3 regions of the Streptomyces sp. NBC_00250 genome follow, and region 1 is predicted to be linked to each of the others. Evidence: riboswitches for the same ligand, from Rfam matches in the RefSeq annotation. Region 1 holds a riboswitch; each other region holds the start of a gene.
What was found. Region 1 has a riboswitch for cobalamin ahead of OG259_RS14460 (ribonucleoside-diphosphate reductase subunit alpha). Riboswitches for the same ligand answer to the same signal wherever they lie in the genome.
Positions count from the first base shown of each region.

Region 2: it holds a riboswitch for cobalamin, as region 1 does, so the genes downstream of both, metE (5-methyltetrahydropteroyltriglutamate--homocysteine S-methyltransferase) here and OG259_RS14460 (ribonucleoside-diphosphate reductase subunit alpha) in region 1, are expected to answer to the same signal.
Region 3: it holds a riboswitch for cobalamin, as region 1 does, so the genes downstream of both, cobN (cobaltochelatase subunit CobN) here and OG259_RS14460 (ribonucleoside-diphosphate reductase subunit alpha) in region 1, are expected to answer to the same signal.

Region 1 covers NZ_CP108088.1:3,267,062-3,269,254, forward strand. The annotation lists gene OG259_RS14450 (hypothetical protein) at 1-44, shown strand, start outside; gene OG259_RS14455 (GNAT family N-acetyltransferase) at 88-588, shown strand; cobalamin riboswitch at 641-776, shown strand; gene OG259_RS14460 (ribonucleoside-diphosphate reductase subunit alpha) at 910-2,193, shown strand, end outside.
Region 2 covers NZ_CP108088.1:8,499,583-8,501,775, reverse strand. The annotation lists partial or broken gene OG259_RS41895 (mandelate racemase/muconate lactonizing enzyme family protein) at 1-165, opposite strand, end outside; partial or broken gene OG259_RS41890 (mandelate racemase/muconate lactonizing enzyme family protein) at 160-357, opposite strand; gene OG259_RS38310 (lipopolysaccharide assembly protein LapA domain-containing protein) at 690-884, shown strand; cobalamin riboswitch at 1,007-1,228, shown strand; gene metE (5-methyltetrahydropteroyltriglutamate--homocysteine S-methyltransferase) at 1,393-2,193, shown strand, end outside.
Region 3 covers NZ_CP108088.1:4,870,679-4,872,871, reverse strand. The annotation lists gene cobN (cobaltochelatase subunit CobN) at 1-1,044, opposite strand, end outside; cobalamin riboswitch at 1,117-1,268, opposite strand; gene OG259_RS22060 (cobalamin biosynthesis protein CobG) at 1,450-2,193, shown strand, end outside.

The DNA of each region.
Region 1 (2,193 bases):
TCGGTGACGGCGCCCCCGACAACTCGGTGGGGGCCGGCGGCTGAGACGCACTGGGGGCGAGTGGCCGGCCGGAGGCACACTTCCCCCATGGACTTCACGATCAGGGCGGTACGGCCCGAGGAGTACGAAGCGCTCGGTGAGCTCACCGCGGGGACCTATCTGACCGACGGACTGCTGAAGTACGGCGCGGAGGACTCGTATCTGCACGTGCTGCGGGACACGGCACGGCGGGCGCGCGAGAGCGAGGTGCTCGTCGCCGAGGACGGCGACGGGCGGCTCCTCGGCGGGGTGACCTTCGCCACCGGCGCCACTCCCTGGGCGGACATCGCGGTGGAGGGCGAGGCCGAGTTCCGGATGCTCGTGGTCTCCCGGGAGGCCCGCGGCCGGGGCGTCGGAGAGGCCCTCGTACGGGCCTGTATCGAGCGGGCACGGGCGCTTCCCGGGTGCCGCCGCATCGTGCTGTCCACGGACGCCTCGATGGTCTCCGCGCACCGGATCTACGAGCGTCTGGGCTTCGTCCGGACCCCGGACCGGGACTGGGAGCCGATCCCCGACCACCGCCTGCGCACCTACGCCTTGGAGTTCTGAGCCGGGGGGGGCGACACAACATGTGGGGGGTTCGGCGAGCGACGCCCCCCACATGTATGCTCATCCTCGCTGTCGACGCAGGGGAATCCGGCGCGAATCCGGAACTGTCCCGCAACGGTGTGCTTCGTACGGATACGACGAATTCGTACGAGGTGAGTCCGAGGACCTGCCGCCAGCGCGCCCGGTCCGTCCGTTCCGGGTGCCAATGACGTCCGGGCCTCGCGGAGTGGGCCGGTGGAAGCGACGCGTCCGGCGTTACGGATGCCCGCCTGCCCGCCTTCCCCCGCCGCGGCCCCGAGCCGAGCGAGGGAGAGCCCCCACGTGACCATCGCGCCCGCCGATCCGGCTTCCGCCGAGGCTTCCGCGGTCGAGAGCGACGGCCCCGGGACCGTGCTGCTGCGGACCCTGACCGACCTCACCGCCGATCTCCCCGACACCGACCCCGGCAAGGTCGCCGCCGCCGCGCTCCGCGGCCGCAGCGCCGTCGCGGACGAGGCGGAGCTGCGCGAGCTGGCCACCGAGGCGGCCGCGGGTCTCATCGCCGACGACCCGGCGTACTCCCGGCTCGCCGCCCGGCTCCTGACGATCACGATCGCCGACGAGGCGGCCGGGCAGGGCTCGTTCTCGTTCTCCGCCTCCGTCGCCGTCGGTCACCGCGAGGGCCTGATCGCCGACCGCACCGCCGAGTTCGTCGCGCTGCACGCGGACCGGCTCGACACGACGATCGACGCGGCCGCGGACGACCGCTTCGGCTACTTCGGTCTGCGCACCCTCTACTCGCGCTACCTGCTGCGCCACCCGATCACCCGCAAGGTGATCGAGACCCCGCAGCACTTCATGCTCCGGGTGGCCTGCGGTCTCGCGGAGGACGAGAGCGTCCGCGCGCTCGACGAGGTCACGGCGCTCTACAGCCTGATGAGCCGGCTGGACTACCTGCCGTCCTCCCCCACGCTGTTCAACTCCGGCACCCGCCACCCGCAGATGTCCTCCTGCTACCTCCTGGACTCCCCCCAGGACGAGCTGGACTCCATCTACGACCGCTACCACCAGGTGGCGCGCCTCTCGAAGCACGCCGGCGGCATCGGCCTCTCGTACTCCCGCATCCGCGCCCGCGGTTCGCTGATCCGCGGCACCAACGGGCACTCCAACGGCATCGTGCCGTTCCTGAAGACGCTCGACGCCTCCGTCGCCGCCGTGAACCAGGGCGGCCGCCGCAAGGGTGCCGCCGCCGTCTACCTGGAGACCTGGCACGCGGACATCGAGGAGTTCCTGGAGCTCCGCGACAACACGGGCGAGGACCAGCGCCGTACGCACAACCTGAACCTGGCGCACTGGATCCCGGACGAGTTCATGCGCCGGGTCAACGCCGACGCCGACTGGTCGCTGTTCTCCCCGGCGGACGTGCCCGAGCTTGTCGACCTGTGGGGCGAGGAGTTCGACGCCGCCTACCACAAGGCCGAGGCGGCGGGCCTGGCCCGCAAGACGATGCCGGCCCGCGACCTGTACGGCCGGATGATGCGGACCCTGGCCCAGACCGGCAACGGCTGGATGACCTTCAAGGACGCCTCGAACCGGACGGCCAACCAGACCGCCGAGCCCGGCCAC
Region 2 (2,193 bases), 5.2 Mb from region 1:
GCCCTCGGACCACAGGTCGAATCGGGCCTGCTGCTGCGGGAACTCGGCCGCCGCGTCCACGTCGAGTTCGACACCGAGGCCGGGCGCCTCGGAGAGGTGGAAGCAGCCCGTCTCCGGGTCCACCCGCGGGGCGCCCTTGACCACCTTCTTGATCTCGGCGTCCGCGACGGCGAACGGGTCCGAGCCCGCGATGTGGTTCGCCTCGGCCTCGCCGAGATAGCCGAGGAGCGCGTCGGTGTGCCCGAGCATCCGGGTCTCGCCGACCCCGTTCAGGCCCTCGTCCGTGTGGAACAGGACGTAGGTCAGGTTGCGCCACGGCGTTGCGGCGACGTGCGTGCTGATTCCCGTGATCCGCACAGCGGTTGCCCCTTGCCGCTCGTTCGATATTTCGTCATGCATTCGAAATTCTGGCGCGACAGTAGGGAGACCGCACGAGGGGCGTCAAGAGGTCGGACCACCCGCGTACGCAGGCCGCCTCATGGGGGACGAAGGCCTCCGTGTCGACCGCGACGGGTCCGCGGAGTGCGGTCTCCGTCGGCACCCAGGCCCGCCGATGCTCGATCTGCGGCGGGCAGCAGTGGACGGCGCGGTCGACCAGGCGCGTAGATCGGTCGATAATGGACCCTATGTCCCAGAAATCCGCCAGGAAGCCGCATGAACCGTCGACCTTGACGGTCAAGGGGCGGGACATGCGCCTGCGCACCATCGGTTTCGTGGTTCTCGCCGCCCTGGCCATCTGGTTCATCGCGGCCAATACCGGTTCGGTCACCGTCAGGCTGTGGGTCCCGTCGGTCACGCTTCCGCTCTGGATCGTCCTCACCGTCACCCTCCTCGTGGGCGTCGTCCTCGGCCTGCTCATCGCCCGGCGCCGCGCACAACGGTGAGGCGGTGTGGTCGACGAGGTCGCGGACGCCCTGTTCACGGTGCGGTGTGGTCGACGAGGCCACGGACGCCCTGTTCACGGTCCGGCATGCGGTCAGAGGTGTGCAGTCCTCGTTCGCGCGCCTAAGGTGGCGGTGCAGCTGGTTCGCCCCGTCCGCCAGGCGGGAGGCGTCGTAAGAGGGAACCCGGTGAGAATCCGGGACTGCCCCGCAGCGGTGAGCGGGAACGACCGCCGTCATACGCACTGGGACCGGACAACGGTCCTGGGAAGCGACGGCCAGTAGGTGTCCTCCACGAGGAGGGCGTGCCCGTGAGTCCGAAGACCTGCCCGTTGCCCGCGCGTGGACGATTCCCGTGCGGCTTTCTCGGTGACCTCGTGGGCGGGTCGGCGTACACAGCGAGCGGCACGCGCGGGACCCTCCGCGACGTGGGCCGCCCGTTCTGTCGTCTCCTTCGCGTCCGCGTTCCGTCCCCGGGATGTTCTGGACACATCTCGCGAAGGAGAGTTCCGTGACACCGAAGCCCGCAGCCGCGGCAGCACGAGCCACCGTGTACGGGTACCCCCGTCAGGGGCAGAACCGTGAACTGAAGAAGGCCGTCGAGGGCTACTGGAAGGGCCGCGTCACCGCTGACGCCCTTCGTCGGACCGCGGCCGGCCTGCGCCGATCGAACTGGCAGCGGCTGACCGAGGCCGGCATCAACGAAGTGCCGACCGGTGACTTCTCGTACTACGACCACGTCCTGGACACCAGCGTCATGGTCGGCGCCGTCCCGGCTCGCCACCGCGCCGCCGTCGAGGCGGGCACCCTCGACGGGTACTTCGCGATGGCCCGCGGCACGCAGGACGTCGCCCCGCTGGAGATGACCAAGTGGTTCGACACCAACTACCACTACCTGGTCCCCGAGCTCGGCCCCGACACCACGTTCACCGCCGACTCCCGCAAGCAGGTCGCCGAGCTGAAGGAGGCCCTCGCCCTCGGGCACACCGCCCGCCCGGTCCTCGTCGGCCCCCTCACCTACCTACTGCTCGGCAAGCCCGCCCCCGGCGTGGCCGGGGACTTCGAGCCGCTGACCCTCCTCGACCGGCTGCTGCCGGTGTACGCCCAGGTGCTCGCCGACCTCCGCGCGGCCGGCGCCGAGTGGGTGCAACTGGACGAACCCGCCCTGGTCCAGGACCGCACCCCGGCCGAGCTGAACGCCGCCGCCCGCGCCTACCGCGACCTGGGTCGTGCCACCGACCGGCCCAGGCTGCTCGTCGCCTCGTACTTCGACCGGCTCGGCGACGCCCTCCCGGTACTCGCCGCAGCCCCC
Region 3 (2,193 bases), 1.6 Mb from region 1:
GGCGTTGCCGATGCGGGAGTGCTTCGTCGGGTACGCGGAGAGGACGAGCGCCAGCTTCTTCTCGGCGTTCGGGATGTGCCGGAGCCGGGCGTGCCGGACGGCGATCCCGGCGACGCGGGCCGCGCGTTCGGCGTCGGCGACGTACGCGGGCAGACCGTCCTCGTCGATCTCCTTGAAGGAGAACGGGACGGTGATGAGCCGGCCGTCGAACTCGGGCACGGCGACCTGGCTGGCGGCGTCCAGCGGGGAGAGACCCTCGTCGTTCTCCTCCCAGGCGGCGCGCGAGCCGGTCAGGCAGAGAGCCTGCAGGATCGGCACGTCGAGCGCGGCGAGCGCGCCCGCGTCCCAGGCCTCCTCGTCGCCGCCGGCCTGTGCCTCGGCGGGCTTGGTGCCGCCCGCCGCGAGGACGGTGGTGACGATCGCGTCGGCGGTGCGGAGGCGGTCGAGCAGCTCCGGCTCGGGGGCGCGCAGGGACGCCACGTACAGCGGGAGTGCCTGGGCGCCGGCGTCCTCGATCGCCCGGCACAGCGAGTCGACGAAGGCGGTGTTCCCGCTCATGTGGTGGGCGCGGTAGTAGAGCACCGCGATCGTCGGGCCGTCGGTCGTCCGGGGGGTGCGCTCCAGCGGGCCCCAGGTGGGGGCGGCCGCCGGGGACTCGAAGCCGTGACCGGTGAGCAGGACAGTGTCGGAGAGGAAGCGGGCCAGCTGCTCCAGGTTCGCGGGGCCGCCGTGCGCGAGGTAGGCGTGCGCCTCGGTGGCGACGCCGACGGGGACGGTGGACGCCTCCATCAGCTGCGCGTCGGGGGCCTGTTCGCCGCTGAGGACCACCACCGGCTTTCCGGCGGCGCGAACCGCGTCGAGGCCCTCCTCCCAGGAGCGGAGGCCGCCGAGGAGCCGTACGACGACCAGCTCGGCCTCGGCCAGCAGGCCGGTCAGTTCGGCGAGGGGCAGGCGGGCGGGGTTGGCGAAGCGGTACTCCACCGGGCCGCCGGCCGCGCGGGCGCTGAGCAGGTCGGTGTCGGAGTGCGACAGCAGCAGAAGCATGGCGAGCGCAGGCCTTCCTCGGGGTTGTCCGCGCCCCGGGTGGTCGTATGGGTTGGGCCTCCCCTTGCTCGAGCAAGCCGAGAGCTTGGGGAAGGGAGTTCCTGACTCACCGTCCCGGGAGCGCGCAGACGCACAGCCCGGGTCGGCTCACAGTGGCGGGACCGCGCCGGATTCTCACCGGGCTTCCTCCCCGGGGTCCTGGGACCCCATGCCGTCTGCATAGTAGATCGTGCGGTCGACGGGCCGGGCCGGGTGACGGAGTCGGCCGGATCACACTGCGGATCACACGGCGGGCGGGATCGTGCGCCGGGCCCGCTGCCGGCCCCGGACCGACCGGCCTCCGCCGCCGCGTCGGCTGCCGCGTCGGCCGGATCGCGCCCGGTGGCCGCCCGGTGGCCCGTCGGTATGCTCGCCGCCATGCCGCCCACCCCGCCCCCGACGCCCGACCCGGGCGAACCTCGCATACGGGACCGTGGCGACGCGTGCCCCGGGGCGCTGCGCCTGCACTCCGCCGACGACGGCCGCCTCGCCCGACTCCGCCTGCCCGGAGGCCGCCTGACGTCCCGTCAGGTCGAGCTCCTGGCGGACGCGGCGGAGACTCTGGGCGACGGACGGCTCAGCATCACCTCGCGTGGCAACGCCGAGCTGCGCGGCCTCTCCGAGGACTGCGGGGCCGAGCTGGCGGCGCTCCTCGCCGAGGCGGGCCTGCTGCCCTCCCCCACGCACGAGCGCGTCCGCAACATCGTCGCCTCCCCGGCCGCCGGGCTCGACGGACTCGGCACCTCCGACGTGCAGTTGTGGGCCCGCGAGCTGGACGCGCTGCTGTGCGCCGCGCCCTGGGCGGCGGCGCTTTCCGGCCGATTCCTCTTCGTCCTCGACGACGGACGCGGTGACGTGGCCGGGCTCGGCGGGGATGTGACCTTGGTCGCAGTGACGTCCGGAGCGGCGGAACTGCACGTCGGCGGTCGAGCCGTCCGGCTCTCCGGCTCCGACGCGCCCGCCGCGGCCCTGGCGGTGGCGGGCGGGTTCCTCGCCACGGCGCGGAAGGCCGGAACCGGGGCCTGGCGGGTCCGGGAACTCCCGGAGGGGTACGAGGTGGACATGGCGGAGTCGGGGGTGACGGCGGAGCCCGTCCACGCACCCGTACTC